DNA from 4 places in the Brevibacillus sp. 7WMA2 genome. Region 3 is predicted to be linked to each of the others. Evidence: riboswitches for the same ligand, from Rfam matches in the RefSeq annotation. Region 3 holds a riboswitch; each other region holds the start of a gene.
The links. Region 3 has a riboswitch for thiamine pyrophosphate ahead of thiT (energy-coupled thiamine transporter ThiT). Riboswitches for the same ligand answer to the same signal wherever they lie in the genome.
Positions count from the first base shown of each region.

Region 1: it holds a riboswitch for thiamine pyrophosphate, as region 3 does, so the genes downstream of both, GOP56_RS06640 (thiamine phosphate synthase) here and thiT (energy-coupled thiamine transporter ThiT) in region 3, are expected to answer to the same signal.
Region 2: it holds a riboswitch for thiamine pyrophosphate, as region 3 does, so the genes downstream of both, thiC (phosphomethylpyrimidine synthase ThiC) here and thiT (energy-coupled thiamine transporter ThiT) in region 3, are expected to answer to the same signal.
Region 4: it holds a riboswitch for thiamine pyrophosphate, as region 3 does, so the genes downstream of both, thiO (glycine oxidase ThiO) here and thiT (energy-coupled thiamine transporter ThiT) in region 3, are expected to answer to the same signal.

Region 1 is NZ_CP048799.1:1,794,826-1,802,713, reverse strand. Features, by position in the region: gene GOP56_RS06655 (UbiD family decarboxylase) at 1-1,604, opposite strand, end outside; gene GOP56_RS06650 (GNAT family N-acetyltransferase) at 1,745-2,338, opposite strand; gene GOP56_RS06645 (hypothetical protein) at 2,878-3,234, shown strand; TPP riboswitch at 3,351-3,460, shown strand; gene GOP56_RS06640 (thiamine phosphate synthase) at 3,774-4,463, shown strand; gene thiS (sulfur carrier protein ThiS) at 4,552-4,767, shown strand; gene GOP56_RS06630 (thiazole synthase) at 4,771-5,547, shown strand; gene thiE (thiamine phosphate synthase) at 5,544-6,227, shown strand; gene tenA (thiaminase II) at 6,255-6,944, shown strand; gene GOP56_RS06615 (ABC transporter permease) at 6,944-7,282, shown strand; gene GOP56_RS06610 (ABC transporter substrate-binding protein) at 7,270-7,644, shown strand; gene GOP56_RS06605 (hypothetical protein) at 7,754-7,888, shown strand, end outside.
Region 2 is NZ_CP048799.1:1,886,003-1,893,890, reverse strand. Features, by position in the region: gene pdhA (pyruvate dehydrogenase (acetyl-transferring) E1 component subunit alpha) at 1-348, shown strand, start outside; gene GOP56_RS07055 (alpha-ketoacid dehydrogenase subunit beta) at 352-1,329, shown strand; gene GOP56_RS07050 (dihydrolipoamide acetyltransferase family protein) at 1,401-2,720, shown strand; gene lpdA (dihydrolipoyl dehydrogenase) at 2,725-4,137, shown strand; gene thiC (phosphomethylpyrimidine synthase ThiC) at 4,275-6,053, opposite strand; TPP riboswitch at 6,179-6,295, opposite strand; gene GOP56_RS07035 (hypothetical protein) at 6,418-6,567, opposite strand; gene GOP56_RS07030 (peptidylprolyl isomerase) at 6,676-7,359, shown strand; gene GOP56_RS07025 (HEPN domain-containing protein) at 7,423-7,888, shown strand, end outside.
Region 3 is NZ_CP048799.1:5,044,984-5,052,871, reverse strand. Features, by position in the region: gene GOP56_RS21805 (nitroreductase family protein) at 1-62, shown strand, start outside; gene GOP56_RS21800 (hypothetical protein) at 170-688, shown strand; gene GOP56_RS21795 (bifunctional transcriptional activator/DNA repair enzyme AdaA) at 870-1,442, opposite strand; gene thiT (energy-coupled thiamine transporter ThiT) at 1,703-2,269, opposite strand; TPP riboswitch at 2,496-2,607, opposite strand; gene GOP56_RS21785 (helix-turn-helix domain-containing protein) at 2,981-3,202, shown strand; gene GOP56_RS21780 (aryl-phospho-beta-d-glucosidase) at 3,561-4,976, opposite strand; gene GOP56_RS21775 (beta-glucoside-specific PTS transporter subunit IIABC) at 5,060-6,946, opposite strand; gene licT (BglG family transcription antiterminator LicT) at 7,293-7,888, opposite strand, start outside.
Region 4 is NZ_CP048799.1:4,456,616-4,464,503, forward strand. Features, by position in the region: gene GOP56_RS19215 (ABC transporter permease) at 1-917, opposite strand, end outside; gene GOP56_RS19220 (ABC transporter ATP-binding protein) at 914-1,636, opposite strand; gene GOP56_RS19225 (efflux RND transporter periplasmic adaptor subunit) at 1,651-2,916, opposite strand; gene GOP56_RS19230 (glucose-6-phosphate isomerase) at 3,163-4,521, shown strand; gene GOP56_RS19235 (excisionase family DNA-binding protein) at 4,525-4,755, shown strand; TPP riboswitch at 4,766-4,877, shown strand; gene thiO (glycine oxidase ThiO) at 4,986-6,116, shown strand; gene GOP56_RS19245 (DUF3888 domain-containing protein) at 6,190-6,951, shown strand; gene GOP56_RS19250 (glycosyl hydrolase family 18 protein) at 7,018-7,888, opposite strand, start outside.

The DNA of each region.
Region 1 (7,888 bases), 2.1 Mb from region 3:
AGATCGTTTGCTGGGTCAAAGCGCGTAAAGACTGTCCAGAGGAAGCTGCTTTCCTTGCGAGAGATTGCAGCGTCATCAACGATACAAATCATAGGCCAGTCCGCTACATGTTCATTGGCATAAGCGATCAAATCTTCCCCTATTTGCGGGGAATCTTCAAATTTTGGTCCTGAAATTACGAGACAGCCTGGGCAAAAAACCTCTACATGAGGAAAACGCGGGATGTCCGGCCCGTTATAAGTGTGTAGCAGGTCACGAACAGGATCGCCAATGCCGAGCATTACCCCTTTGCTACCATGATTAAATTTGCGTCCTGTATAATCAAGTGTATCGTTGGAGGTATCGTTGACAATCAGTAGATCACGTTCCGGTTGGAAACGAGCTAACACGATCTCTAAAAACTTACTGAACTGCGATAGGTCACAATGCACATCCGTTACCATCAAAAACTTAGTTAATGTAAGCTGACCTTCCCCTAGAATTCTAAAGGCATGGGCCATTGCTTCTTTATAGTAGCTTTCGCGTACGATTGCTCCTGCTAATGCATGGAAGCCGGTTTCCCCATACGTCCAAAGAGCCTTCACTCCAGGCATGACCACAGGGAAAAGCGGTGACAGCAGACTTTGCAGGTATTCACCAATAAAGAAATCCTCCTGGCGCGGCTTACCAACCACCGTAGCTGGATAGATGGCATCTTCCCTGCGCCACATTTGCTGCACATGGAAGACAGGGAAGTCGTGAGCTAAGGAATAATAGCCAAAATGGTCGCCAAACGGTCCTTCTGGTCGGCGAACATGCGGAGGGACAATACCGCCAAACACGAATTCTGCTTCCGAAATAATTTTATGTGGATGATTATCTACATCGGTCATTCCTAGCTTTTCTCCCATTAAGAGAGAGGAGAAAATAAGTTCCGGAACCATCTCCGGTAATGGAGCAATAGCAGAGACAATCAAAGCAGGTGGTCCGCCAACTGTCAGGGTTATCGGCAAAGCACGGTTACGTTTTTCTGCCTCATAATAGTGGAACCCACCACCTTTATGTATCTGCCAATGAATACCCGTAGTATTTTCATCATATAGCTGAATACGATACATCCCCAGATTGTGTTCTTTACTGACGGGATGCTCTGTGTAGACAAGTGGCAATGTAACAAACGGTCCCCCGTCTTCATGCCAGCTAGTAATAGCCGGTAGTTCATGTAAATTGACATCAGTTGTATGTACCTGAGCGACAGGAGCATTTTTTAACGATACGTTTTTCGTACCTGTTTTCATGACACTTAATAAAGGATCACGTAATCCCCAAAGGGCAGAGAGCTTCGGGGGCATCAGCTTGTCCATGTTACTTACTAATTGCTGAATGATCTTTTCTGGCTTTGGTCCGAATGCCATATCGACCCGTTCACGGGTTCCAAATAGATTGGTTACAATAGGGAAGCTTTTCCCTTTAACATTTGTAAAAAGAAGAGCTGGCCCTTGTTCATCAATGACTCGACGATGAATTTCTGCCAATTCCAAATAGGGATCGACAGGAGTATCAATCTGCAATAATTGTCCTTCATCGCGAAGCTGTTGGATAAAAGTTCGTAAATTTGTATGCATGAAAAGAGGTCACCTCATAATCTATCATCGCTTGTTGATCTCTATTCTTAACTGTACACGAACTGGTTGCATTGATCTAGCCTAAGATTGTATAAAATGAGCGAAATGGGGAGGTTTTTTTCAAAGAAGGGTGTACTTTTCTATGAGTAACGTTGCATCATAAGGGCCAGCTTCTCTTTTACCTGAGGCCATTCTGAATCAATGATCGAAAACATAGCAGTATCACGGACATAACCATTGGCCAGACGCATATGCTTGCGGAGCGTGCCCTCATAGGTAGCCCCGATTCGCCGAATAGCTCGTTGTGAGTTTTCGTTGCGAGAATCGGTTTTAATTTGAACGCGAACGCATCCGAGATGTTCAAAGCAATGGCTTAGCAACAAATATTTACATTCCGTATTCACGCCTGATTTCCATACGCGTGGAGTAAGCCAGGTTGAACCAATTTCTAAGTGATCATCCTTACTTGAAATATTCATAAAACGCGTAGTACCAATAATGCGTTGGGAGGAACGTTCCCTAATGATAAAAGGAAATTCTACTCCTGCATCCTTTGCATCGTATGCTTTTTTAAAATAGGCTTTCCAGTCCTCATTTGTAACCATTGCCTTCGGTAAAAAGGTCCAAATTTCGGGAAAGCTTCCGACCTGCTGAAGCTCTGCTTCGTGTTCTGGCTGTAGCGGTTCGAGTACCACGAAAGTTCCTTGTAGTGGAATGGGAGTAATAACAAGCATGTAATTGGCCCCTTATCTATGTGAAAGTTCTGAATCCTTTTTGCTATCAACAGATTAAAAGGTATTCAGCAGAGAAGCAACTCATTTTTTAGGAGTGCTGTACATTGATAGCTGGATGATTTAGGGGAGCGAAATCCACCTCCATGTGTAACTTTCACTCACATCGGGGAAACTAAGCCGAACAATCGGGAGGTGAGTCAAACCATGTCCAGCAAGAACAACAAATCTAAAAATAAGGCGAAAAACAGAGGGAAAACGCTAGATACCAATGACCAAAACAGTAACATTCGCGATAATGGAAATACGCATAAAGCATAAATGTGTGTAAAACATCAAGGTCCCCTTTCTAGAGAAAGAGAAGGGGACTTTGATTGTATACATGAAAATGTTATTTTTGTAATAGAACGATTATTTTGATTTGTATTCAATGTACAGTATGGTAAGGCTAGAACTGGGCAAAATGCCACCTAGAGGAAACATTCATGCTATAATAAAAATAAATCTACGGCAGATAGATGGGAAGAGACGGAGGCATACTTGTGGAAGACTCAATGATGCACCTACATGCAAACGAAGTAGTTCTTAGCACACAAGCATTTTTAATCTTGTGCCGTTTGTATGATAGTTTTTACGATGAATTAAGACAGCATGAGCAACTAAATGAGGTGGCTGAGAAGACAGCGGCGATTTTATTAGATGGCGTTGAGGCTTTAAAAGAACAGACGCAGCCGCCTAAACAAGTGGTGATGGCGTTAGATTTCTCCAGTTTATTTTTAGTAAAAAAGCTGGTAGAACAAGCATATCGGGAAGTAAGAGAAGTACCGGAGCAGGCCAAGGCTCTGGGATGGTTAGAAGAGTGTATGCAGGCAATGAATAAGGGAATGATTACACACTGATACGAGGTAGAATGATCTGGTGTGAACAATGAACGAGAATTTTTCTAAAGAAAATCTATCTGTTTACAAATAAGTAGTGACGTGGTACTGTAAAAGCGAATTCAAAACTTTATAACTTTGTACCGAGCGGGGGCCGAGCTGTCGGCTGAGATTGTAACACGATGCGTTACTGACCGTTGAACCTGATCTGGTTAATACCGGCGGAGGAAGAGGGCAACCGAGAACAGAGTGAAGATAACTTTGTTCTTTCAGATGCATACGAAACCATCCGCTACGGGTGGTTTTTCTTTTTATAAAAAACAACCTGTAGCCGTTTACAGTATGGATCAAAAAAGCAGTAAGCTACTAATGATTATCAGCTTACGAACAGCTAGTTCAGCTTAGCCTCCGCTATCCATTTCGGTACTATCCGAAAAGACAGCGGAGGCTTTTTTGATGTCAGGCCATGAATGGTCCAACTAGATCGGTCAGCTATAGAGGTTCGTTTCAAACAACAAGAAAAGGCATATGCGAATGTTTTTGCGAAAGGAGTTGAATTTTTGCGAGCACGCTCGCTTCATCTCATTACCACAGGGCGTCAAACTCTCAGAGAAGTGTTGCCCATTATAGAGAAGGCAGACCAAGCAGGAGTAGATTATCTACACATTCGGGAAAAGCAGCGGACAGCAAGGGAATTAGCTGAATGGATCAGGCTCTTGTCGGATGTTTTTCCAAGGGATCGAATCATCGTAAATGACCGTGTGGATGTAGCAATGGCTTATCATTGCGGCGGTGTACAGCTTGGACAGCAAAGTTTGCATGCCAGCTTGGCAGGTCGTATGCTGGCCCCCCACCAATTGCTGGGTTGTTCGGTTCATAACGATCAGGAATGCTTGTCGGTACAATCGTTACAACCCTCTGACCAGTACGATTCATTGACAGAACATGATATCGTACCAAGCCGTCCTCCAACCTTTGTGATAGCGGGGCATGTCTTTGTGACGGAATGTAAGCCCGGCGTAGAACCGCGTGGTCTTCCCTTTGTAACGCGAATGCGGAAACTGTTAGCTCCTAGTATCTCACTACTTGCGATAGGCGGCATAACTCCGCATCGTGTTAAGGACGTGATAGCGGCTGGAGCGGATGGTATTGCTGTAATGTCGGGGATCATGCAGTCAGCACAACCGCAAGAAAGGATGAAAGAGTACCGTGATCAGCTTGATAAAACAGCAGAAAATGCTATCCAGTAGCTACTCTATTCGATTTTTGCTTAGGCTACGCCAAACGCTGGAAAAGATAGGCGTAAAAACAATCACGCAAGAAACGAGGTGACCGTTTTTGCACGCTAGCACAGTACAGATTCAGGTTAATGGGAAAGCAACAAGTGTAGAAAAAGATACGACTGTAGAGCAATTGCTTGTTCATTATGGATTGGAGCAAAGAATAGTGGTTGTTGAGCACAATCAAATCATCCTTGATCGTTCCAGCTATGCCCATACAGCCATAATGGATGGGGATCGCATAGAAATAGTTCATTTTGTTGGAGGAGGATAATCGATGACGGATACGACTTTACGAATTGGAGAGTATGAATTTAGCTCACGTTTTTTAATTGGTACCGGGAAATTTCCTTATTTGGAAATTCAGCGAGCAGCAGTAACGATCTCTGAAGCGCAAATTATCACATTTGCGGTACGTCGTTTAAATTTGGAAAAAGGAAACGAGCCTACCTTTTTAGAATCGCTTGACCTCTCAGCGTATACACTGCTCCCCAATACAGCAGGAGCAACCACCGCAGAGGAGGCTGTACGTATTGCACGTTTAGCAAAAGCGAGCGGATTATGCGACATGATTAAAGTAGAAGTAATTGCAGACCAAAAAACGTTATTGCCCGATCCAATAGAAACCCTGCGAGCATCTGCGTTATTGGTGGAAGAAGGCTTCACTGTTTTAACCTATACCAATGATGATCCTATTCTTGCGCGAAAGCTACAAGAAGTAGGCGTTCATGCTGTAATGCCCGGTGCCTCCCCAATTGGCTCTGGTCAAGGTATTCTTAATCCTCTGCACCTTAGCATTATGATCGAAGAGGCGACAGTTCCCATCATTGTAGATGCTGGAATTGGTTCACCCTCAGATGCAACGCAAGCGATGGAGCTAGGTGCAGACGGCGTATTATTAAATACAGCAGTTGCGTTAGCACACGACCCTATACGAATGGCAGAAGCAATGAAGCTAGCGATTCAGGCTGGACGAAAAGGCTTTTTAGCAGGACGCATTCCTCGAAAACGCTATGCTTCCGCTAGTAGTCCGATAGAAGGAATGCTGACATGAAGCTGGCTCGTCTCGCTCTTTTATCTCAAAAGTGGAGTATCTATTTAGTAATAGGTAGTCAAGATTGCAGGAACTCCGTTGAAAACATGTTTCGTATCTTGACAGAGGCACTTCAAGCGGGAGTCGGATGCGTTCAGTGGCGGGAAAAAGGAGCTGGTTCCATCAGCGATGCGATTCAAAGAGAGCAAATTGCGATTCGTATGAAAAAGCTATGTCATACATACGATGCCATTTTTCTGATTAATGATGATGTGAGCTTGGCTTGCAAGGTTCAGGCTGACGGGGTGCATGTAGGACATGAGGATATGCCGTTTGCCCAGGTTAAACAATTAGTTCCTCCTGAGATGATCATTGGAATATCAGCCGGCAATATAGAGGAAGCTCGGATCGCTCTTACATATGGAGCTGATTATTTAGGGGTAGGGCCTATGTATACATCGAAAAGTAAAACGGATGCTGGGGAGCCAATCGGTCCCAATGGACTTTCCGCTATTCGCAAATTTGTAGGAGGGTACCCCATTGTGGCTATAGGTGGAATTAAGCCAGAACATGTAAGTTGCTTGCGAAAAAATGGAGCCGATGCTATCGCAGTCATTTCAGCTATTACACAAGCACCTGATACCAAAAAAGCCGTTCAGGATTTTATTTACCATGTTCATAAAAATCATAGTTATACATGAGTTCGCATAAAAGGAGGCTGTACGCCGATGAATACGCGAGAAATAGAAATCGCTTCTTTTACAGAGCTTTTATACGCAGAAGCAAAGCCGATTTGGGAAAAGACGCATCTTCATCCTTTCATTACTGGCATTGCTAATGGGAATTTACCGATCTCTGCATTTATCCATTACATGAAGCAGGATTATCTCTTTTTACAGGAATATGCAAAACTATTTGCGATTGCGAGCGTTAAGACAGCGCGTTTAGACTGGAGCGGTCGATTTGCCCAAATCATGACATCAACACTACAAGAGGAGATGTCCTTGCATCGGGGATACGCTCAACGACTAGGCATTTCCCAAAGTGAATTAGAAACGGCCGAACCATCATTCGTCATGCTTGCCTATACAAGCTATATGCTACAGATCGCTCACCAAGGTAGCTTAGGAGAAGGACTGAGTGCTTTGCTTCCATGCATGTGGAGCTATCAGGAAATTGGGAAAAGATTAGCACAAAAAACGGGGGTAATCGATCATCCGCAGTTTGGCGAGTGGGTGCGGATGTATAGTTCTGATGAATTTGCCAACTCGACGGACTGGCTGAAAGGTGTACTTAATGAAATTGCCCGTGACAGTAACAAACAGGAGCTTGCTCGGATGAAACAGCATTTTATCGCTGCTTGCAAAATGGAGTATTTATTTTGGGATATGGCTTATCTAGAGCAGACATGGCCGTAATGCAAAGGAAAGGGTGGCAAAAAGTCATACAGGAGGTCTGGAAAAAGAATCGGCATATCGGATGGGTTCTCGCTTCCGTAGGTACTTTCCTCCTGTTATGGGAAGCAAGTTGTCGCTTGCTTGAGCTACCTGCATTCATTTTGCCAGCGCCTTCTCTTATTGCCGTTGCGCTCTGGGAGCTACGCTATCAGTTATTTACGACACATCTGTGGATTACATTACAGGAAGCGCTGCTAGGACTAGTGATCTCTATAATCGTAGGGACAGGAATTGCCATATGCATGCATCTTAATGAGAAAATGAAAAAGATCATGTACCTGTTCGTTTGTTTAGATTGACTGATTATGGTGTACCCAGCTATTATGAATTGGTGTTGGTCACAAGTGATCAGACGGCAGCAAAAAAGCGGGAGGCGCTCGAACGCTTCCAGCAAGCGATACAAAAAGGGCAGGCTTATGTTGCTTCTCATCCGAAAGAAGCACTGGAAGCACTTTTACAGCATGAAGCCACAGAATTTCCTTTAGATAGAGAGATTGAACACAAAAGCCTGAAGGTCTTACTTCCTTTGATGGATGCTAAGGGTCAACCTTTTGGCAGCCAGGATACAGCCCAATGGCAGGAGGTCATTGACTGGATGGCTACTAAGAAGCTCATTTCTAATACTTTCTCAGCTCAGGAGATTCTTCCAGTAGTAAAATAATGTATAATAAGAAGAAATGAATGAGAAAGCGCCTGTTCATGGCGCTTTTTCTAGTCTGTTCACTATGGATTTTCCAAGGAACAAGAGTAATTATGGGGGGTACATCATTTTGAAAAAAAACATCTATCACATCGGCTATGAGCGAGTATCCAGACGCGAATTACTGGAGCGTTTAGACATAGAAGATGGATTCATGTTGCAACATGATCGCCTCCATCCTGTTGATGCAGATAAAGAAGAAGTG
Region 2 (7,888 bases), 2.2 Mb from region 3:
AACGGTGGAGGAGCTACATTGATCGAAGCTCTTACATACCGTTTCGGTCCTCACTCCATGTCTGGTGATGATCCAACTCGTTACCGTACTGGGGAAGAGCAATCCGAATGGGAACAAAAAGATCCATTAATTCGTTTCCGTAAGTTCCTAGAAGCAAAAGGTCTATGGAGCGAGCAAGATGAAGAGGCAGTAATCGAAGAGGCAAAAGCCCATGTTGCTGAGCAAATCAAGAAAGCTGACGAAACAGCAAAAATGAAAGTTTCTGAGCTTATTGATGTGATGTTCGAGACTTTGCCTCCACACCTAGAAGAACAAAAAGCAGAATATCTGGCAAAGGAGTCGAAGTAAGCCATGGCAAATTTGACAATGATTCAAGCCATTACTGATGCGATGCGTATTGAATTGGCACGCGACCCTCAAGTTCTAGTTTTTGGGGAAGACGTGGGTAATAATGGCGGTGTATTCCGTGCAACAGAAAATCTGCAAAAAGAGTTTGGCGAAGATCGCGTATTCGATACACCGCTAGCTGAATCTGGATTCGGTGGATTGGCAGTAGGTCTTGGTGTCAACGGATTCCGTCCAGTTGTTGAGATTCAATTCTTTGGTTTCGTTTTTGAAACAATTGATGCGATCGTAACTCAAGCTGCTCGTATGCGTTACCGTTCTGGTGGAAATTTCACTAGCCCAATCGTATTCCGCTCTCCATTTGGTGGTGGCGTAAAAACCCCTGAGTTGCATTCTGACTCACTAGAAGGTATCTTCCTTCAAACACCAGGTGTGAAAGTAGTAATCCCATCTAATCCTTACGATGCAAAAGGTCTATTGATCTCCGCGATTCGCGATAACGATCCGGTAATCTTCCTTGAGCATATGAAACTATATCGTTCCTTCCGTCAAGAAGTACCAGAAGGCGAATATACAATCCCATTGGGTAAAGCAAACATCGTTCGTGAGGGTACAGATGTAACGATCATCACTTACGGTGCAATGGTTCAAACAAGCATGAAAGCTGCGGAAGAATTAGAAAAACAAGGTAAAAGCGCTGAAGTTATCGACTTGCGCACCCTTTCTCCATTAGATATGGAAACAATCCTTGCTTCCGTACAAAAAACAAATCGTGCAATCGTTGTGCAAGAAGCACAACGCACTGCCGGTGTCGCTGCTGAAATCATCGCGCAAATCAACGAAAAAGCTATCTTACATCTAGAAGCGCCTGTTCTTCGTATCGCACCTCCAGATTCCGTGTTCCCGTTTGCACAAGCAGAAGATGTTTGGCTGCCTGATGTAAAAGGTGTTATTGACGGCGTGAACCGCGTATTGGAGTTCTAAGATTCGTATAATCAATGGCGGAAAGTAAGCTTTCCGCCTTCTTTTCTCGAAATCGATAGGAGGGAATTATAGTGGCACGATTTGAATATAAACTTCCGGAAACCGGTGAAGGTATCCACGAAGGCGAAATTGCAAAGTGGCATGTTGCTGTAGGAGATACAATTGAAGAGGATCAAGTTATCCTAGAAGTACAAAATGATAAATCCATGGTAGAACTACCATCTCCTGTTGCAGGTAAAGTAGTTGAGATCAATGTGAGTGAAGGTACTGTTTCTACAGTAGGTGACACACTATGTGTTATTGAAGTAGAAGGTGCATTGCCTGAAGGTGCAGATCATGGACATGGTGGCGAAAGCGCAGCACCTGCTCAAGAAGCTCCTAAAGCTACTGAAGCACCAGCGGCGGCTGCAGCACCAGCTGTTGCTCAAGGTGGAGCTCCAATTGATCGCAAGCAAGTACTTGCTACTCCTTCCGTGCGTAAATATGCTCGTGAAAAGAACATCGATTTGGCGCTTGTACCAGGTACAGGCGGTAAAGTTGGTCGAATTACCAAAGCTGATGTAGATGCATATCTTGCTGGTGGGGCTACAGCACCTGCTCAAGCAGCAGCACCAGCGGCGGCTGCAGCACCAACTGCTTCTCAAGCAGCAGCAGCTACACCTACACAACACTACGCTCCACAAGCTTTCGAATTAGAAGAGCGCGTACCTTTGAAAGGTATCCGTAAAGCTATTTCTAAAGCGATGGTTAAATCTAAATACACAGCTCCACACGTTACTTTGTTTGACGAAGTAGACGTTACTGGCTTGGTTAACCTACGTAAAGAAGGTAAACCACTAGCTATGGAACAAGGAATTAAATTAACTTACCTTCCATTCATTGTGAAAGCAGTAGTGGCTGGTTTGAAAAAATTCCCAATCCTTAACACTTCTATGGATGATGAAACACAAGAAATCATCTTCAAAAAGTACTATAATATTGGTATTGCAACATCTACAGAAGACGGCTTGCTCGTACCTGTAGTTAAAGGCGCAGATCATAAATCCATCTTCGAAATCTCTGCTGAGATTAACGAATTAGCTGGTAAAGCTCGTGACCGTAAAGCAACTGCCGATGAAATGAAAGGTTCTACTTTCAGCATCACAAACATCGGTTCTGCTGGTGGAATGTTCTTCACTCCAGTGATCAACCATCCTGAAGTAGCTATTTTGGGTGTAGGTCGCATTGAAGAGAAACCAGTAGTGAAAAACGGTGAGATTGTTGTTGCACCAGTCTTAGCGTTGTCTCTAAGCTTTGACCACCGTCTAATCGATGGAGATCCAGCGCAACGTTTCATGAACTATATCAAAAAGCTTCTGGAGAACCCAACACTATTGGTTATGGAGGGATAACAACATGGTAGTAGGAGAATTCGTAGAAGAAATTGACGTAGTAGTCATCGGGGCAGGTCCTGGTGGTTATGTCGCAGCAATCCGCGCAGCTCAATTGGGGAAAAGCGTAGTTGTAGTAGAACGTGCTAACGTAGGTGGCGTATGCTTGAACGTGGGTTGTATCCCATCAAAAGCTCTTATCCATGCTTCTCACGTTTATGAAAATGCACAGCATGGCGCTAGCATGGGTATTACCATGGAAAACGTAAAAGTTGACTATGCGAAAGTACAAGAATGGAAAAGCGGCATCGTGAAACAATTGACTGGCGGGGTTGCTTCCTTGTTCAAAGGAAACAAAATACGTCTAGTTTCTGGGGAAGCGTTCTTCTTGTCTGAGAATGAAATCAGCGTTTATAACGATAATGAGTCCCTTAAATTCAAGTTCAACAATGCGATTATCGCAACCGGTTCTCGTCCGTTCGAACTTCCAGCGTTTAAATGGAGCAAGCGAGTATTGTCCTCTACTGAGGTATTAAGTCTTGGCGAAATTCCAAAACGCATGGTAGTTATCGGCGGTGGATACATCGGGGTTGAGCTAGGTACAGTTCTTGCTAAATTTGGCACAGAACTTACAATCCTTGAGGGTGCAGACCATATCCTACCTGGATTTGAACAAGACATGACTCGTCTAGTTGAACGTCGTTTGAAAAAACACAACGTGAAAATTCATACCAAAGCTCTTGCAAAAGGCGTGGAAGAATCAGAGAACGGTGTAGTCGTAAAAGCAGAAGTAAAAGGAGAAGAAATGTCCTTTGAAGCTGATTACGTACTAGTTACTGTTGGCCGTAAGCCAAACACAAATGATATCGGTCTTGAAGCAATCGGCATGAAAATGAACGAGCGCGGATTGATCGAAGTAGATAAACAAGGTCGTACAAGTCTACCACACATCTACGCGATTGGTGACATTGTTCCAGGTCTTGCGCTAGCTCACAAAGCTTCTTATGAAGGTAAAGTGGCTGCTGAAGCAATTGCGGGACATGCGGCTGAAGTGGATTACAAGTGCATTCCTTCTGTTGTATTCTCCGATCCAGAAATGTCCAGTGTGGGTATCTCTGAAAGAGAAGCAAAAGAACAAGGTCTAGATGTAGTTGTAGGTCGTTTCCCTTATGCTGCTAACGGACGTGCTCTATCTGTTAATGCCGGCGAAGGATTTGCAAAAATCATTGCTGACAAAGAAACAGGAGTAGTTCTCGGTGCACAATTCGTTGGGGAAGATGCTTCTAACATCGTATCTGAAGTAGCTTTGGCTATTGAGATGGGTGCTACATTAGAAGATATCGAGCTAACTATCCATGCTCACCCAACTTTGGGCGAAGTAACATTGGAAGCTGCGGAAATGGCGCTTGGTCGTCCGATCCACGTAGTGGTAAAATAATTGCTTTCTATAAAAAAAGGTTGCTGGTTTATTCCAGCAACCTTTTTTCTTTACTCATAAAAGAAGATCATATTAGCTTACAAGAAAAAGAAAACAGGGTGTACAGTATACTGTGTAATACAAGCTAATAAAAGAGCTCAGGTATACATTTTAGAGCCAGAGCGTTTAAACTCTTCTGCCTTTTGAGAAAGTCCTGTTTCAATGAGAGAATCTTCAAGACTTGCTGTACTTTTATCTGCCAATGGACTGTTATCAACCATTCCTTTTAACTCATGGCTAATTTTCATACTGCAAAATTTCGGCCCACACATCGAGCAAAAATGTGCTGTTTTAGCTGGTTCAGCGGGAAGGGCTTCATCATGATAATCGCGTGCTCGCTCGGGATCTAATGATAAATGAAATTGATCGTGCCAGCGAAATTCAAATCGTGCTTTTGACATCGCATCATCCCATGCTTGAGCAAGGGGATGACCTTTTGCTAGATCGGCGGCATGCGCTGCGATTTTATAGGCGATGACCCCTTCTTTTACATCATGCTTATTAGGCAATCCTAAATGTTCTTTCGGTGTTACATAGCATAGCATCGCAGTACCAAACCAGCCAATCATAGCAGCACCAATGGCAGAGGTAATGTGATCATATCCGGGGGCAATATCGGTTGTAAGCGGCCCTAACGTATAGAAGGGAGCCTCCTGACAAATATCCTGCTGAATGTCTACGTTTTCTTTAATCTTGTGCATAGGAACATGTCCCGGCCCTTCGATCATGACCTGAACATCATACTCCCAGGCAATTTTCGTTAGTTCACCCAAGGTTTCTAATTCCGCCATTTGAGCAGCATCATTGGCATCCGCAATGGACCCCGGCCGCAGACCATCCCCTAAGGAGAGTGAGATATCGTAAGCACTTGCAATTTCACAAATCTCACGGAAATGTGTATACAAGAAATTCTCCTGATGATAGGTAAGACACCAAGAGGCCATAATGGAACCTCCTCGCGAAACGATTCCTGTCACGCGGTTCATGGTAAGGGGGATGTAACGAAGCAAAAGTCCAGCATGTACTGTGAAATAGTCCACACCTTGTTCTGCTTGCTCGATTAACGTATCCCGGTATAATTCCCAGGATAAATTCTCTGGTTGTCCTCCCGCTTTCTCCAAAGCTTGATACAATGGTACAGTTCCGACTGGTACAGGAGCATTCCGTAAAATCCATTCACGTGTCGTGTGAATATTTTTACCGGTCGATAAATCCATGATGGTATCCGCTCCCCAGCGAATTGCCCAGACCATTTTTTCAACTTCATCTTCTATGGAGGAAAGAACAGCCGAATTTCCAATATTAGCGTTTATTTTTACCGAAAATTGCTTTCCAATAAGCATAGGCTCAAGCTCAGGGTGATTTATATTAGCCGGCAATATGGCGCGTCCACTGGCAATTTCTTGACGTACTACCTCTGGCTTTATTCCCTCACGTATCGCTGCGAATTCCATTTCAGGTGTAATGATGCCTTTACGTGCATAATGCAGCTGAGTGACGCGTTTTCTTTTACGTGCTCGCAGAGATGGACGATTTTCAAATTCTTGAACAGGAAGCGGGTTAGCGGCCTTTGATTTTGTAGGGGCAAGATTTTTGGAGACTCCATATGTTTCTGTGTCCTTCCGCTCTAAAATCCAAGGAGAGCGGAGTGGTGCAAGACCTTTGCTTAGATCAATCGTTTCAAACAGTGTTTCATCTGTGTAGGGTCCGCTCGTATCATACACTTGCAAAGGAGCATTTGGAGTAACGCGCCCTTGCTGATCAACAGTAGGGGAAAGCATAATTTCACGAAACGGAACCAGTAGATCAGGCCTTGAGCCTGTCACATATCTCTTGCGACTTGCTGGAAAAAAAGACGGAGTTGATAAAATAGACATTGCTATACCTCCCAACATCATTTGGCAACTAGCTAGGGACGGTAGGAGCGACAAACTAAAAAAGAGCCATACAGCAAAGGCTGACGGCTCTTATCCATACAAAATAAACATGCTGAAATAAACGAAGTCATTCGTATGGGATCGTTTCCTACGCTGGCATTATCCAGATCAGGTTTCACGGTCGGTAGCAGAGTTCTCCACCCTCTCAGCCTGGCTTCATCCAAGCTCCCGTATCCATATGTAGTTGCCCTTTTACCATATCATATGGGAAAATGTGGGTCAATAGGACTGATGGACGTTACGTGTGGGACAAATAAACAAAACCGCCAATCCGGCCAAGGACAAGCGGTTTGTTAGTAGAGGATTATCCTTCGCGTGTTTTAACTTGACGGGAATGATTCTTTTGCTTTACCTTTTTGGTTCCTGGTAAAGGTTTCCCGGTTTGTTCTAAGCCTTGAAATTGGTTATTATATGTTTGATGCGGATTTTCTACTAAGAAATCATCTTTTGCCATCCTTATCAGCTCCTTCGTGATTAGTATGGGAGGGAAATTGGTATCGCATGCACAGGGAAGTGTTTGTAACGCTGTGAATTATAGTTAAACAGGAGAGGACAGATTTTCATGAAAAAAAGATCGATGTTTATGGCAGTGCTAGCTAGCTTATTACTTGTAACAGGCTGTAGTGGAAATCAATCAAATACTACGCCTACTGAACAAGCCCAAGATATAAAGGTTAATCAGATAGATCTCACAGCTGAGCTCAAGTTTACAGAGCAAGCTACGATTGGGAAAACGACACTAGCTCAGATGGAAAAAATATATGGACCTGCTGTAGAAAAAAAGACCATTAAAAGTAATTTTCGTACCAATTTAAAAGAAGAGAATGGACCAAATCCAGAAGTAGAGCAAGAAGTAGCTTTTATCAAGATCAACCCACTAACAGGGGCAAAATGGAATAAAGCCTACCCCTTATATTTTACCAAAACGGCTAATCCTACATTAGTAGCTGCCCAAGTGATGTTAAAACGCGGAGATTTGATGAAAAATCTTGAGACTGGAAAGCAACTAACTCTAGAGGATATCAAAAAGGTATATGGAGCGCCAACACGCGACCTAGGAAGAGTTCTGGAGTATTATGATTTCAAAAATAAAGCTGTTCTGCATGTCATTTTAACGGATAATAATCAAATTTCTACTATGCTAACCCATTATGGATTGTTGTATGCGGACAAGCAAGAGGATATGATTGAGAATGAAAATATCATTAAGCGTTTGAGTCAGGAACAAGGATCAGCATCTAAGTAAAAACGGCCAGAAGCCTTTATAAGAGTCATACCCTATAAAGCCGTGGCGAATGGAGGGATCATCATGCCAACCTTGATTGCACCCGTATTTAATACCATAACAGATAAACCACTTCGTATACAGCTTAGTGAGGATTTCTTTCTGGTATCCGGCTTTGAGCCCTTGTATAAGATTTGTCATGAGCGCTTGCGTCCACAGATGAACGAGAATCGGCTTCATTTTGAAGAGAAGGTAAAACCAAACTCATTGTTTCTCTATGCAGAGTATCCTACCTTAAAAGTAAAAGAGGATCGTCCTTTTATAGCTGAAATAGAGAATCGCTTAAACATGGCGAATGGCGAAGGGGTTTGTTCGATCCCTTATCTATTAACAATGGAAGAAAATCGGTATGGGATTAATTATTTAAAACGCTCATTAGATGGTCCTAAGTTTATATATACCGATCAAATAGAGGGATTGTTCAAGCGTCTCATGAATGCAGATATCTCGTTTCCAACCGTTCCGTATCGCAGATATTTATTAGCTTTAG
Region 3 (7,888 bases):
ATGAAGCCACACCTCGAACTGCTCGAAAGCCTATCACTCAAAAAACAACCTGGGTCGAGTAAACTTTGGCATATTTCGAACGGTTACAAAAAGGTTACATTTTTCCCCGCTTTGTTGTAACATTTCCCTCACCTGCTACGTATTATTTTTATAGTAGGTGATGATACATATGACAAACCACATGACTTTTGCCATACTGGTGGGCTTGTGTGCGACAGCGGGACTTTTTTTATTTCGACGCGCTGTGACGAGTGGGGATCGACAGCAAGGCGGATTCTGGATTAATGGTCTAGCTATCGCTATTGCAACTTTGCTGGTTTTATTCTCAAGCGCTATCGTCGTGTTCTTATTGGTTACGATTCTCTGGACAGTCGGCACTCTATTTCCTATGTTTGTCGACAAATCTGATTTCTGGACACTCGTTTCCTTTGCAGTCGTCTCCTTTTTCATGTTAATGCTGTACGAACTAATTCTTGAACCAGTCCTTTTATACATAATGCAAAGACTACATATCTCAAGAAATTGGAAATTGATACCTGAAATTTTAGCAACGACCTTCATTTTTTATCTCGTGAATACCACATGGATTCCTGGTGTCTTGTTAACACCATTAACTCCCTTATTTGTTGGCATATTAGCTGTAACAGTCGATTATTTTTTAGAGCGCATCATGGGTGAGAGAAGGTAAAAATGTAGACACGACAAAAAGCACCTCTTAGTTTGCGAATCTCGCGACATGACAGGAGGTGCTTTTTATCTGTCTTTTCCTCGTACAAAAAGGCGTTTCTGCAAGCATACAGAAACGCTTTCAACTCTGTTCTTCCATTCTTTTTTTATATGTATGTTCTCCCGTTATACAGCAGATGCACTTAGCGTGTCGTCCCTGTTTTTCCCTGTTTCTTCTGCTGTAAGCGGTATTGAGTAGGTGTACAACCTGTTTCTTTCTGAAAAACAGCGGCAAAATAGGCACTATTACGAAAACCTACTCTGCTTGCAATCATGGAAACATTTCGATCTGTTTCTAGTAGTTGCTTCTTCGCTTCATCTATTCGGATGCGCGTTAAATATTTCCCTGGCGTTATCTTCATACAACGAGAAAAACAACGCTGCAAATAAAAAGGACTCACATAGAGACGTGACGCCATTTCACGCAGAGTTACGGGTTGGTTATAGCAATCGTGAATCATCTCTAGCAAACGGGTCGCCGCATCTTCTTCCGCTGATTTCCAGGTTGGTTCAGATGGTCTACAACGCTTGCAAGGACGAAAACCTGCAGCAATGGCATCGGACGCCGCATAATAAATCTTCACATGCTCTCTTTTGGGTGTCCTTGATTTGCATGACGGCTTGCAAAAAATACCCGTCGTGCTAAGGCCATAAAAGAATAGTTGATCATAATTTGGATCGCATTCTACTATCGCCTTCCAGAACTCCTCTTTCATCCACGATCCCTCCTAGCCTTCAATCCTCAGTATAACGTAATGTTTTTACTTCTAGTAAGCAACTGGGAATGAAAGAGCAAAATTTCGATAGTTTTTTCTTAATTTCACAATTATGTAACTTTTTCCATAATAAAAAACCATACCTTTTCACGTTCTTTCGAATATTTTTTTGTAACAAACCGCTTTTATTTTCACTAATATTAAAAAAAGCCAAGAGAGGAAGTAGCTCCCTTCTCTTCGCTTTTTTATAAACTACTTTATTATGTACGTCGATAAGCGCCCGCATTCTGCTGAAACAATTGAGGTGCCCCATTTGCTAGTAATGTAACGACCAAAGCCGTAATCACATACTCAGGTATCAGATAAGTTGCATTATAACTGAAGGAATAAAGTGTTGCAGGTGTTCCTTCCGGGGCATAGCTCCCAAACCAAACAGCTCCTGAAGTCGTGCGAATAGCCAAGCATAGCGCAATTCCCACTAGCAATCCTCCCCAGATGGAGACAATTTTTGTTGCTTTGCTTTGTGTCTTACTAGCGTACAGGAACGCACCAAAGCCTAGCACGGCATAGGATAGAGGATAATCTAACACCATTTGAATCGGATGGACCATCTCGCCACCAAAAAAGAATTTAACCATGCCTACTAGCCCGCCTGTGATTACGCCTGCTACCCAACCACGGCGAAACGCCAAGAGAGCTATCGGTACCATTACCAGCGATACGCTTCCCCCTTGAGGCATGGCAAACAACTTTACCTTACTTAAAATAACAGCTATTGCTGCCATGATAGCTATTTCCATCATGATAACCAGTCGTGTTCGTGACATTTCAATTCCTCCTCATTCTGATGCAGTATGTATGTAAGCAGCAGAAATAGAAAGGGTCCAACTCAAGTTTATATAGACTATAAATACAAATTAGAGCAAATTGTATCAGCCAGTTGATTGTAAAGAGCGTTTTTCATGTTTTACACACAAAAAAACCACCCTAGACGGATGGTTCTCAACTCGGCGATACAACCCTATCTCGACGATAGAGCTACAGCTTTCGCACTTGAAGTCAGCTACCTCTCCCTCCGCTGGCATTACCCAGTTCAGGTTCTACGGTCAGTAACGCATTCTGTTACAATCTCAGCCGTATTTGCCCGGCCCCCGTTTAGTACATGCTTATTTCGTTTTCAATGTTACAAATTCAAATAATACCATAACATATTACTACTATTTTGCAAAGTACTTCTTTGAAGCGTCATTTGCTTCATTTGCTTCATTATAATTGTTTTTTCAATGGTACGTTCTATGACTTTGCATCTAACAAAAGCGAAAAATCAGTTGAAACAAGCTAGATCTTTTACAAGATATAGGAAAAAAACAGAAATTGAGTGGGCCGAGGTACCCCCCACTTATCCTATGAATAGTATGTAAGGCAAAAGCCTAAAAAGCCTGCTACTTCGGCACCAACACACTCCCCCTGACATAGGATAAGGTGACTGTATCCCTCAACCTTGTTCCTGTAGAGCCCACAAGGAGGGGTGGCACGTTTTGAAGAGTAGCGACCAAAGTAAACCGTTATTAACTAATCGCGAAAGAGAAGTGTTTGAACTCCTGGTCCAAGACAAGACCACAAAAGAGATAGCAGGACAGCTCTTCATTAGCGAAAAAACAGTCAGAAATCACATTAGTAACGTCATGCAGAAATTGGGCGTGAAAGGGCGGTCACAAGCCGTAGTAGAATTGGTAAGGCTTGGCGAATTAAAAATTTGACCGCTCAGGTGAACTGCCTCCCTTTTCTTCAAATCCTTGAAGAGAAGGGGGGATTTTTTCATTCTTTAGACATAAGGTGTTCGATTATAAGCCTCTTCATATCGCTTCTTCATGGCATTTACAATTAGAGTAAAACCTAGAACCGCAAGCATAAAAGCGGTTAGTGGCGCAAAGAAAATCCACTGCTTTGTTTGTAGAAAAGAGCGTGATTGTCCGATTAATCCAGTCCATTCATAGAGGATATAAAGAGCGTACTGAAACTTCCAGACCACTCTTTATATTTTATTTTTATTTATGACTTTTCTATCAAAATAAGAAAAGGCGCAAAGGTTATAAAAAACCTAGCGCCTCTAGCATTTTAATCTAATACTTCTCCATTACTAGCAATGACATTTTTATACCAGTAGAAGCTTTTCTTTTTCAATCTTCGCAGAGTTCCTTTTCCTTCATTATCCTTATCTACATAAATGAATCCGTAACGCTTCTTCATCTCTGCAGTGGAGGCACTAACTAAATCAATTGGTCCCCATGTTGTGTAACCAATCAGGTCAACACCATCTGCAATCGCTTCTTTCATTTCCGCAATGTGATCCTTTAAGTATGCAATGCGGTAATCATCCACAATGACATCCCCGTCTTCTACAACATCAACTGCCCCTAATCCATTTTCCACAATAAACAGTGGCACCTGATATCGATCGTACAAGATATTAAGGGCAATACGCAGACCTTTCGGATCGATTTCCCATCCCCAATCTGTTGCTTTCAAATACGGGTTTTTTACTCCACCCATGATGAGATTGCCATTTGTCTCTCCAGCTTTTTCAGGGGTTACTGTTGCCGTTCTACTTACATAGTAGCTAAAACCTAGATAGTCTACTTTATACGTGCGCAATAGCTCTTCGTCGCCTTCCTCTATAACGATTTGAATATCATTTTCAGCAAAATAGCGCTTCGTATAGGATGGATAGTAGCCTCTCACTTGAATGTCGGTAAAGAATAAGGTCTCCCGATCCGTAGTAAATGCTTTCCATACATCTTCTGGATGACTTGTTAGTGGGTAGGTTGGCAAATAAGCCAGCATGCAACCAATCTGAGCATCAGGAATGATCTCATGGCATGCTTTTACAGCCAAAGCGCTTGCCACGAACTGATGATGAGCCGCTTGATACATCGCGTTCTTCTCGTTCTCACCTTCTGTCAATACAAGTCCACCACCCGTAAATGGCGCATGTAGCACAACGTTAATCTCATTGAACGTCATCCAGTATTTCACTTTATCCTTGTAGCGTTTAAAGAGTGTTTTGGCAAAACGCTCATAGAATTCAACTAACTTCCGATTTCTCCATCCTCCATACTGCTTCACCAGATAAAGTGGCATCTCATAATGTGAGATCGTTACTACCGGCTCAATACCGTATTTTTTAATTTCATCAAACAATTGATCATAGAATTTCAAGCCTTCTTCGTTTGGCTCCAGCTCATCACCATTCGGAAAAATTCTTGTCCAAGCTATCGAGGTGCGGAAGCATTTAAAGCCCATTTCTGCAAACAAGGCAATATCTTCTTTATAGCGATGATAAAAATCAATCGCTTCATGATAAGGGTAGTAGCCTTCCATTGATTCATTATGCGGATACATAATGCCTCTTGGTGACACATCTGCTGTTGAAAGACCTTTGCCACCCTCTTGATAAGCGCCCTCTAGCTGATTAGCCGCGACCGCTCCTCCCCATAGAAAGCCTTCTGGAAATTTCTTCACGATTTTCGTCATAACTTATTTCCTCCTTATAAGTAGAATTGCATCTATGCAAAATTTCGATATAAACAAGGTGATGGATCAACAATTCATAACCCTTAGACTCGCAGGGTAAGCAAAAGCTCTTTTTCTTTTATTTCAGCTAGACTCGAAGGTTCGATCTCTGGATATTGGTCTGTATTCGTGATGATCACAGGTGTTATTGTTTCAAAGCCTGCCTGTCTAATCTCCTGTAGATCGAATTCAATGAGCAGCTCCCCTACCTTTACCTGCTGACCTGTCTCTACATGGGCGGTAAAGTGTTTGCCCCCCAATTTAACGGTATCTATTCCAATATGAATCAATACCTCTGCTCCAGCATCACTGATTAACCCTATAGCATGCTTCGTATTAAAAATGGAGACGACAGTTCCATTCACTGGCGAAACAACACGTCCCTCTGCGGGTTCAATCGCTAATCCTTTTCCCATAATTTCTCTAGAAAAGGTGGGGTCACTGACTGCCTGTAGAGGATGAACAACACCAGCTATTGGGCTGCAAATCTGTTCATTTTGAACAAGCGCATTTTCTGTTGTTCCTTCTTTTTCTAATCCGATGAATTCTACTGTTTCTTTCGACTCTTCCTGATCTTCATTGGTTGGTATATCAATAAAGCCTAGAATATATGTCATGACTGCTCCAACAATAAAAGCAATGATAAGACCAATAATCGCATACCAGAATGTCTCCCCAACGAGGATCGGCAACCCAGGCAATCCTGCATTTCCGCCTACAATATAAGCTTTTGTTTTAAATAAGCTGATAAAGGCTCCACTGACTGCTCCACCGATTAACGCCGCGATGAACGGTTTCTTCAATCTCATATTGACCCCATACATCGCTGGCTCCGTAATACCCATCGTTGCTGTGATACTTGTAGACATGGCAATTGATTTAAATTCCTTGTTCCGTGATTTTAAGAATACGCCAAAGGCTGCGCCTGCTTGAGCTAGGTTAGCGACGAACATAATCGGAAGAATGTAATCGTAGCCAAGCTGAGCTACGGAACCAATCATAATTGGTATCAGCGCATAGTGCATGCCGGTAATGATAATAAGAGACATTGTTCCGCCAAGCAGCAATCCCGCAAACAATCCTGCATGATCAAACAACGCGATAATGCCTGATGCAAGTCCATTTCCAATAATCGTTCCAATTGGTCCAATGGCAATAAGCATGAGTGGTACTACAATAAGCAAGGTAAGCATGGGTACTAAAATCAGCTTCATTGATTTATGAATTAGGTTATCTACGAATTTTTCCACATAAGATGCCAGCCAGATCGTAATGACGATTGGGATAACCGATGAAGCATAGGTAACGGCTGTTACCGGTATCCCCATAAAGCTCGTACTTTGCCCTGTACCTAACAGGGCTGTCAATTGCGGATGGAGAACGGCGGCTGCGACAGAAACAGCAATAAAAGGATTATTTCCAAATTTATTTGCCGCACTAAAAGCCAAGATAAGCGGTAGGAAGTAGAAAGCACCGTCTCCGATCGCATTTAGTATCTGATAGGTACTGTCATCGGGCGACATCCAGCCAAACGTTGCCGCTAAAGACAAGAGACCTTTAATCATCCCTGCCCCAGCTATCGCTGGAAGAATCGGTGTAAACACCCCTGCAATGACATCAAAAATCGCACTTATCGGATTTTGCTTCTTTTGCATCCCCTTCTCTTTTCCTTGTATGCTTGCAGCTATATCGCTACTCTTCATTATCTCTTTATAAACCTGCGCAACATCGTTTCCAATGATGACCTGAAACTGACCTCCACTTTTCATGGTACCCATGACACCCTTTGTCTTCTCCAGCCTCTCTTTATCAGCAAGCTGATCGTCATGCAAGTTAAAGCGCAATCTGGTCATACAATGGGTAACGTGTGCAATATTTTCTTTTCCTCCAACAAGCGCTACTATTTCCTTTGCTACTTTTTCTTTATCCATAGAAAAACACATCCTTTTCCTAACATGACTGAGATAAAAGCAATGCACTTGTTCAAATGGGCCCAATTGATCAAAAGTTTCGCATCATCTCATAAAAAAAACCCAAACATCTACCCACGTATCGACAAACATGTCTGTACATGAATAAACATTTAGGTTTTGCCTGCTTACCAGTAACAATCCTAGTAGTATGAAATTAAAAAAAACCTAAATCGCTGTCCATATAAATAGACAACCATTTAGGTTTTGCCTGCTTAACCAGTAACAATCCTAATCAATAAGAACTTGTCTTATTAAGTTACTTATAAAATATCATGTCCTCTTGATAATGTCAACGCTTTCATTTTTACTTTTTATTTACCACTCTATGGATGTGAATCGTTAGATAAAGCACTTCTTCATTTGTTAACTCATGCTTATATTCCTTTTGAATGTATCGCTTGATTTTCTTCGTACACTCATAAGCTTCCTTATATTTGCTTTTGACCATCTCGTATAAGAAATCGTCGCTGCTCTCCATATGGGTTTCCTTGCACAAACGTTGAGCGAAAAATTTTAGATGGGTAATAAACCGGTAATAATGCAAGGATTCCTCGTCCACTTCAATATTGAAATGATATTTAACGATATTTAAAATCTCTTGCATTACCTTTGTTATTGTAACAATCGTTGGCATTTCTTCGTTTAATTCGGCATTTACAATGTGTAAAGCAATAAAACCAGCCTCATCTTCTGGTAATGTAATTCCTAATTTCTGATTGATCTGTTTGATTGCCTTTTGTCCAACAGAAAATTCATCTTGATACAACCTTTTGATCTCCCAAAGCAAGGCATTTTTAATATCTAATCCGTCCTTGTTACGCTGAATGGCAAAATAAATATGATCCGTAAGGGAGACGTAAATGCTTTCATTTAGCTTTTTGCCCAAGCTCATTTTGGCAT
Region 4 (7,888 bases), 590 kb from region 3:
ATCCCGATTTCGCGTGTGCGCTCCGTTACGGAGACGAGCATGATGTTCATTACCCCGATACCGCCCACTAAAAGAGAAATTCCAGCGATAACCGAGAAGACCATTGTAAGCATGTCAAGCATCTTCGTGATCTCTTTTAGATCATCGGCGCTGTTTTTTATCGTGTAATGATCGGTATGCTTATGTACACGATTTAGATATTGCTTGGTAAAGTCCATCGCGGCTTGAATCGTAGCATTTGATTTGGCCTGAATATGGAACATGTTTACCGTTGCTTTTTCGTTATGGTTAAGATAGGTTCGTGCCGGCATGTACACCAGATCCTGCATGCCGCCGCCCATAAAGCCCTGCATATCATTTTTTAGAACCCCAATGACCACAAAGGAGGCATCTGACATGTAAATCCGATTTCCTACAGCATTTCCCTGAGGAAACAATTTATCTGCTAAGCCCTTGTCTAATACCACAACATCTCGCTGTTCTTTATCGTCATCTCTGGTGTAGAAACGACCCTTCTCAATCTTATAGCTCGAATTTACCTCTAATAAGTTGGCCGTTGTCCCATATACTTGAGCACTGATATCCTTTTTCTTATCCTTGATGGTTCCGCTACCGTAGATTTGAGCCATGACATTTTGAACGTAAGGATTAATTCTTTCCAGGGTAACGGCATCATCAATGGTCAAATCATCATCCTTGACAGGTTCTTCGGTCTCCCAGCTTACCATCGCGGTAAACTTAGCATCGGCTACATTTCCGAACTGACTTGTCATCATTTCTTTTCCGCCCTTACCCATTGTCATAATGGCAATGACGGAAGCGATGCCGATAATAATTCCTAGCATGGTTAAAATGGAACGCAATTTATTGGACCAAATACCATCTATAGCAATGCGAAAGCTTTCGATGAGGTTCATGTAGCGAACACCTCGTTTTCATCTGCGACAGCAAAGAGTCGTTCTTTTACTTTTTCATCCTTCATAATGACACCATCTTTAAAGACAACAATACGTTCTGCATGCTGGGCGGTATCCAATTCATGCGTAACCAGAATAATGGTAACTCCCTGTGCGTGCAATTCTTGGAAAATGGCCATAACCTCTCTAGTAGAACGGCTGTCCAGGTTTCCCGTTGGTTCATCCGCTAGCAAAATCGCCGGGCGATTCACGAGAGAACGGGCGATGGCTACACGTTGCTTTTGACCGCCGGACATCATAGGCGGCTTGTGTTCCATACGCTCTTTTAGCCCTACGCTAATGAGCGCTTCTTCTGCACGTTTTTTGCGTTCGCTTGCCGAGATGCCTGCATAGAGCATAGGCAATTCTACATTGCGAATCGCAGAAATACGCGGCAATAGATTAAATGCCTGAAAGACGAACCCAATTTTTTGGTTTCGAAGATCAGCTTGTTGATTTTCGTTTAAGGTAGTGACCTCTACTCCGTCCAGTACATAAGAACCGGAAGAGGGGCGATCCAAGCAACCCAGCATGTTCATAAAGGTGGATTTACCAGAACCAGAGGGCCCCATGATTGCGACGAATTCCCCTTTATTAACGGTAAAATTAACTCCTTTTAGGATGGGTAGCTCAGAATCACCGTTCATAAAGGTCTTACGAATATCAGTAACGGTTAGCATCTGTTTCCCTCCTTTTATACTGCTCCAGGTACGCCTGCTTCCATTGCCATTACAGGCATGCCTTCCATCAAATCAGCGGAAGGGCTGCTAATGACACTGTCTCCTTCATTTAGACCGCTTGTGATTTCTACATTCAAGTCACTTTCTGTACCGGTTTGTACGGGACGTTTTTTCGCCAGACCATTTTCTACGACCCAGACAAAGGAACCGCTTGGATCATTCACAACCGCTTGGAAAGGGACAACAAGAATGTTGTTTTTATTGGTGATCATAATATCCACATCGACATTAAAGCCAGGTTTTAGCACAGAGACAGCCTGATCCAATTCCAATGTGACATTTACTTTTGTTTTTCCTGTCGTTTCCCCTTTTTGAATCTTTGTAGCCAGCGGTGAAATACGGGTTACCGTAGCTGCTGCTTTTTCTTTGCCCATAGAAGTGCCGCTTACAAGTGCTTTTTGTCCCATTTGAAGCTCTTTTACATCTGATTCGTTAATATCTGCTACTACTTGTAATTTTGTCACATCACCCATCGTAATTATTTCTGTACCCTTCGTCACGGCTTGACCATTCTTAGCATCCACCTTTAAAACGGTACCGGAGAAAGGAGCCACCACGGTGGATTGAGAGCTTTGCTTCGCTAGCTCCGCTTTTTTTACCTGTAGCTGGTTAATCTGTGCTTGAACGGAAGCAATATCTGTGCTTTTTGGACCTTTTTTATTGAGGGCTAATTCGCTCTGGGACATTTTAAGAGATGATTGCGCTTGGGATAATGAGTCCTTAGCCTTGTCCAAATCAGTGGCAGGAGAAGCACCAGCCTCTACCAATTGTTTGGTACGGTTGTATTCCTTCTCGGCAGAGTCAACCTTTTCTTTCTCTTGACGAACGCGTTCTTCCTGTTGGGCAATCGTTTCAGGTTCTTTGCCTGATTTAACACGATTTAGTTCAGCATGCTGCGAAGCGATTTGCGCATCAATGGATGCCATTTCGCTTGATAGATCGGTAACATCTATACGAGCAATGACTTGATTTGCTGTAACCTTGTCCCCTTCTTGTACGTTAAATTGCAGCAAGGTCCCATTATTTGGGGAGAAAAGCGTAACCTCTTGCTTTGCTTTAACCATTCCTGATGCCATTACTTTGTTTTCAATGCTTCCTTTTACAACAGGAATGACGGAAACAGGAAGGCCTGTTGCGTCGACAGCGGTCAATTTCAAATAACCATAGGCGCCGGCGACTAGTACTCCAGCTGCAATAACACCCCACCAACGTTTCTTCATAATAGCCTCCTTAAAAAATTTGTTTACAATGGATTTACGCATCAACTGCTAAATGGTTACAAAAATTTATGTTAAATCAGTAAAACGTAAGGAATAACATTATTATAATAATATTTAGAAGAGACTGATTTTGAAATTGACGTGATTCCGTTAAATTCTGCGTGATAGAATAGAGAGGATATCGCGTACAATAATAAACATCAGTTTATTATTAGTTGTGCAACTTACGATTCAGGGGGTATTATCGTGACAAAAGCGATCCGTTTTAGTTATGACAAAGCATTGCCATTCGTTTCCGAACACGAAATGAAGCATTTAGAAGCGGCTGTAGGGATAGCGCATCAACAATTACATGAGGGTACAGGTGCAGGTAGCGATTATCTAGGCTGGGTAGACCTACCGGATACATATGATAAAGAAGAATACGCACGTATTAAAGCGGCGGCAGAAAAAATCAAGGCTGATTCTGATGTATTGCTCGTTATTGGTATCGGAGGCTCCTACCTTGGAGCTAAGGCAGTAATTGATGTACTAGGGCATACATTCTATAACTCTTTAACAAAAGAACAGCGCAAAGCACCTGAGATTTATTTCGTGGGTAATAATATTAGCCCTGTCTATTTGACTCACCTTATGCAGGTTATTGAAGGCAAGGAGGTTTCGGTCAACATTATTTCTAAATCCGGAACCACTACAGAGCCAGCTATCGCTTTCCGTATTTTCCGTGAGTTCATGGAGAAAAAGTATGGCAAGGAAGAAGCGCGTAAACGCATTTACGCAACAACAGATAAAGCGCGCGGGGCTTTGAAGCAAGTAGCGAACGAAGAAGGTTATGAGAGCTTCGTTATTCCAGATAATGTTGGTGGACGCTTCTCTGTTTTAACAGCAGTAGGATTGTTGCCTATCGCTGTATCAGGTGCAGATATCGATGCCTTGATGAGTGGGGCACAGGCAGCTCGTCAGCGCTATATGAATCCAGCTCTTGAAGAAAATGAATGCTATCAATATGCTGCTATCCGCAATTGCTTATTACGTAAAGGGAAGCAAATTGAGATGCTAGTAAGCTACGAACCTCAATTCCATTATTTTAATGAATGGTGGAAGCAGTTGTTTGGAGAGTCTGAAGGGAAGGATGGTCGCGGAATCTTCCCGGCTGCTGCTGATTTCTCTGCTGACCTTCATTCTATGGGGCAATTTATTCAAGACGGCTCGCGCAATTTGTTTGAAACGGTGCTTTCCGTTGCACAACCGGCGACTGACGTTGAAATCATGCAGGATGCCGCTAATTTAGATGGCTTGAACTTCCTTAGTGGAAAAGGCATGGATTTTGTTAACAAAAAGGCAATGGAAGGCACGATGTTAGCGCACATGGACGGCGGCGTTCCTAACCTTGTAGTTGAATTGCCTGAGCTATCAGCGTATCATATTGGTGAGCTTCTTTATTTCTTTGAAAAAGCATGCGGCATCAGCGGTTATCTGCTAGGTGTGAACCCATTTGATCAGCCTGGCGTAGAGGCTTATAAAGCGAACATGTTCGCACTTCTTGGTAAGCCAGGTTTTGAAAAGCAGAAGGCTGAGCTGGAGGCCCGCTTAAAAGGACAGTAAACCATGTATTTAACTGTAAAGGAAACAGCTGCTTATCTGGATATGCCTGAATGGTTTATACGAGAAAAGATAGCGGAGAGACGTATCCGTGCCGTCCATAATGGTGAGGACTACTTTATTAATAAGGAGCAGTTTACTTATCATATGGAGGAGCTAGAGAGACTGAAGGCTTTTGAAGAGGCGGAAAAATTCGAGCCAATTCCTGAAAGCTATGATTACAAGGACGAAGATTAATAATTTCACATTGATCTACTGGGGGAGTCCTAACTTGCAGGGCTGAGAGGACAGAGCGTGTCTGTTGACCCTTTTTACCTGATCCAGGTCATGCTGGCGAAGGGAAGTGGTTAGATTTGGTGTTAAGTGATTTCCCACTTTTCCTACGCGGAGAAGTGGGTTTTTTCATTTCTTTGTGTAGAGAGCCAATCGATTCCCCACTCAGTAGATACGAGAAAGGGTGAAGAACAATGAAAAGCTGTTCAGACATCATTGTGATTGGCGGAGGAATTATTGGTTTGGCGATTGCCACGGAACTTGCTCATGTAGGCATGACGGTTACTCTCATCGAAAAGGGAGTGTTTGGAGGGGAGGCATCCGTTGCAGCGGCGGGAATGCTTGCTCCTTTAAAGGAATTTACGAAGCCAGGGCCACTTCTTGACATGGGAATACGTTCATTGGAGCTATATAAGAATTGGGTGCTTGAACTGAAGGAGGCTACCGGCATTGATTGCCAGCTATCTACAGCAGGTATTTTGACAGTAGCCATGACCGACATGGAGGAGGAGTGGTTGCAGGAGCGCTACCAGTGGCAAAAGTCTGAAGGTTATGATATCCGATTGTTGTCTGGAAAAGAAGTGCAGAAACAAGAGCCACATCTATCAAAAATGGTACGCCAAGCCATCTATTCTCCACACGAGGCTGACATCAATAACCGTCTGTTAGTAGAAGCCCTAGTGATACAGGCCAAAAACCGACATGTTCGTTTATTCCAAAATACTGCTGTAATCAGATTAAAGCATACTGGAAGGAAAATGACTGGCGTTGTAACAGAGAAAGGGGAGCTGGAAGCTAATCACGTGATTGTAGCAGCCGGGGCGTGGACTGCTGATATCTTACGTCAGGTGGGAGTGGATGTACCTGTCTATCCAGTAAGGGGACAAATCGCGGCGGTTGATTCGAATCATTTGCCTCTTTCCCATGTAGTCTTTGGAAAAAACGGCTATCTAGTGCCTAAGCAGGATAGACGAATTATTGTTGGAGCTACAGAAGATTTAGCCGGCTTTGATCGCTCTTCCACTGTTTATGGTGTTTCGAAAGTATTAACGGGGGCAATGTCAATTGTACCAGCGATTTCCGAAGCTCCATTTTTACAGGCTTGGGCAGGATTACGGCCTGCTACGGCTGATGGACATCCTATTTTAGGGCCAGTTCCAAACTGGAGTGGGCTAACGCTAGCCTGCGGACACTACCGGAATGGAATCCTGTTAGCGCCGATTACGGCGAAGCTGATCGCCGAATATGCCAGTTCAGATGAAACAGAGCATATGAATCTTTTCTTGCCTAATAGGTTCAGTCTTGTTTCGTCCGAGGAAAAATGAGGAGAAGGCGCTCACCCTTTTCATAAAGCATGGGAGTTTGAGGAAGGTTAACAGAAAAAGGAGATGATCGCAGATGAAGCAATGGGCAAATAGATGGCAGCATATGGCGATAGTTGCTTTTACTGTGCTTCTGTTTACTGTATCTACCTCTTCAGAGATCGCATGGGCTCAACTACCATCTCCTGTACCTTCTGATCCGATACAAGGAGCTCTTATTTTGACGATGAATCCCCATGTAATCAAAGCAATCACTGACTACTATGGTTATCCACGAGCCTATGATCTATCCTCAGCCAAGGTGGTAGGTGTCTCTCGTCTAACCAATCAGCCTCATTCCTTTGAAGCTGTTTTTCAGGTGAAAACCTATGAGAGAAATCATTCACCGCCTTTTGCAATTGAAACGATTAAGCTTGCAGTACACCCAAACGGGGTACAATTGACTGGATATTCTCATCAAGGCGACGAGTGGGAGGAAAAGCGCAAGGTGGAGGAGCAACAGGTACAAAAGGAATTTGAGGATTACTTTCAAATAAAACTGGCTGGCTATCAGCAAATCGGATATTACCAAATTGCTCACCAATATCGCGATGATCCTGATCATGCCTTACTCTTGCTGAATCAGGAATTGCTCTCCCAAAAAGAAGCGATTCAAAAGCAAGTTTATCTATTGCCTATGACCTTTCTTGGTAAACGGGACGGCTACATCTTGTATAAGCGACCAGATGGGCGGCAGATCGTCTATTTTCTGCTGAAGGAGCTAGGGACCTGGAAGCTGGATAAGATGAAGCATGTACCTAGTAAGGAAGTGTCGAAAGTCAGCTTGGCATTCGTATAGAATAGCTCAAAAGCCGTCAGCAACTTGAAATGCTGACGGCTTTTGGAATGGAAAAACCAGTTTCATTTATGACTTAGGAAGAAGCGCCGTCCAAAAAGTGTCATTCTCATATCCGAGGCGCCAAACGGCAAAGCCAGCCAGCTTGTACTTTAGAGCCAAGCTACGTTTAGCGGCGATACTATATTCATTCTCATACCAAAGGGTATGCCAAACGCCGTTTTTCATATAGTGCAGATAGGGCGATTTATATGTATCATGCCATGCTGGAACGGCTTGATTTTCCTTAATGATGGCAGGTATATTACGAAAGCTGATTGCCCTTTTTTTCTCGGTACTCCACTCGTAGCCATAGCTTGGAATACCCATTAATAACTTATAGGCTGGTACTTGAGAGACGCTATAGCGTATAACATCCTCCACCCAATTGTAGGAGGCAACTGGACCTTCCTCTGACCAAGTTCCATGCTCATCATACGTCATTAGTTGAAGATAGTCGGCCTTGGCACCCAGTGCTTTTAAATCAAAGCCATATACCCAGAAGATAGCAGGGTCATCGTTTGTTTTAGCAGGCACAGAGACGATTAATTGCTTTTTAATCGCATGAAGCTGGTCTGCTAAGCTTCCAACGAACGAGGAATAGGCCTGACGATCTTCGGCCGGAACATTTTCAAAATCAAGATTAGCACCTGACAATTGATTTTGCTGTACGGTGGTAAGGACTTGTTGGATAAAACGCGCTTTATAGTCCTTGTTGGCCAGGATCGAATGGACGATTTCCTTATCAAATAATTTTTTCCCATGATTCGTAATGACTAAAAAGCTGCCCTTTTTTGTATCTTTCGTTAACTGTAACGCTGTTTTAGGCAGGTCTCCTACCAAATAGCCTTCCTTGGTAGCATTGTAGTTAAAGAAGGCGACGTCAGAGATTCTATCCTGG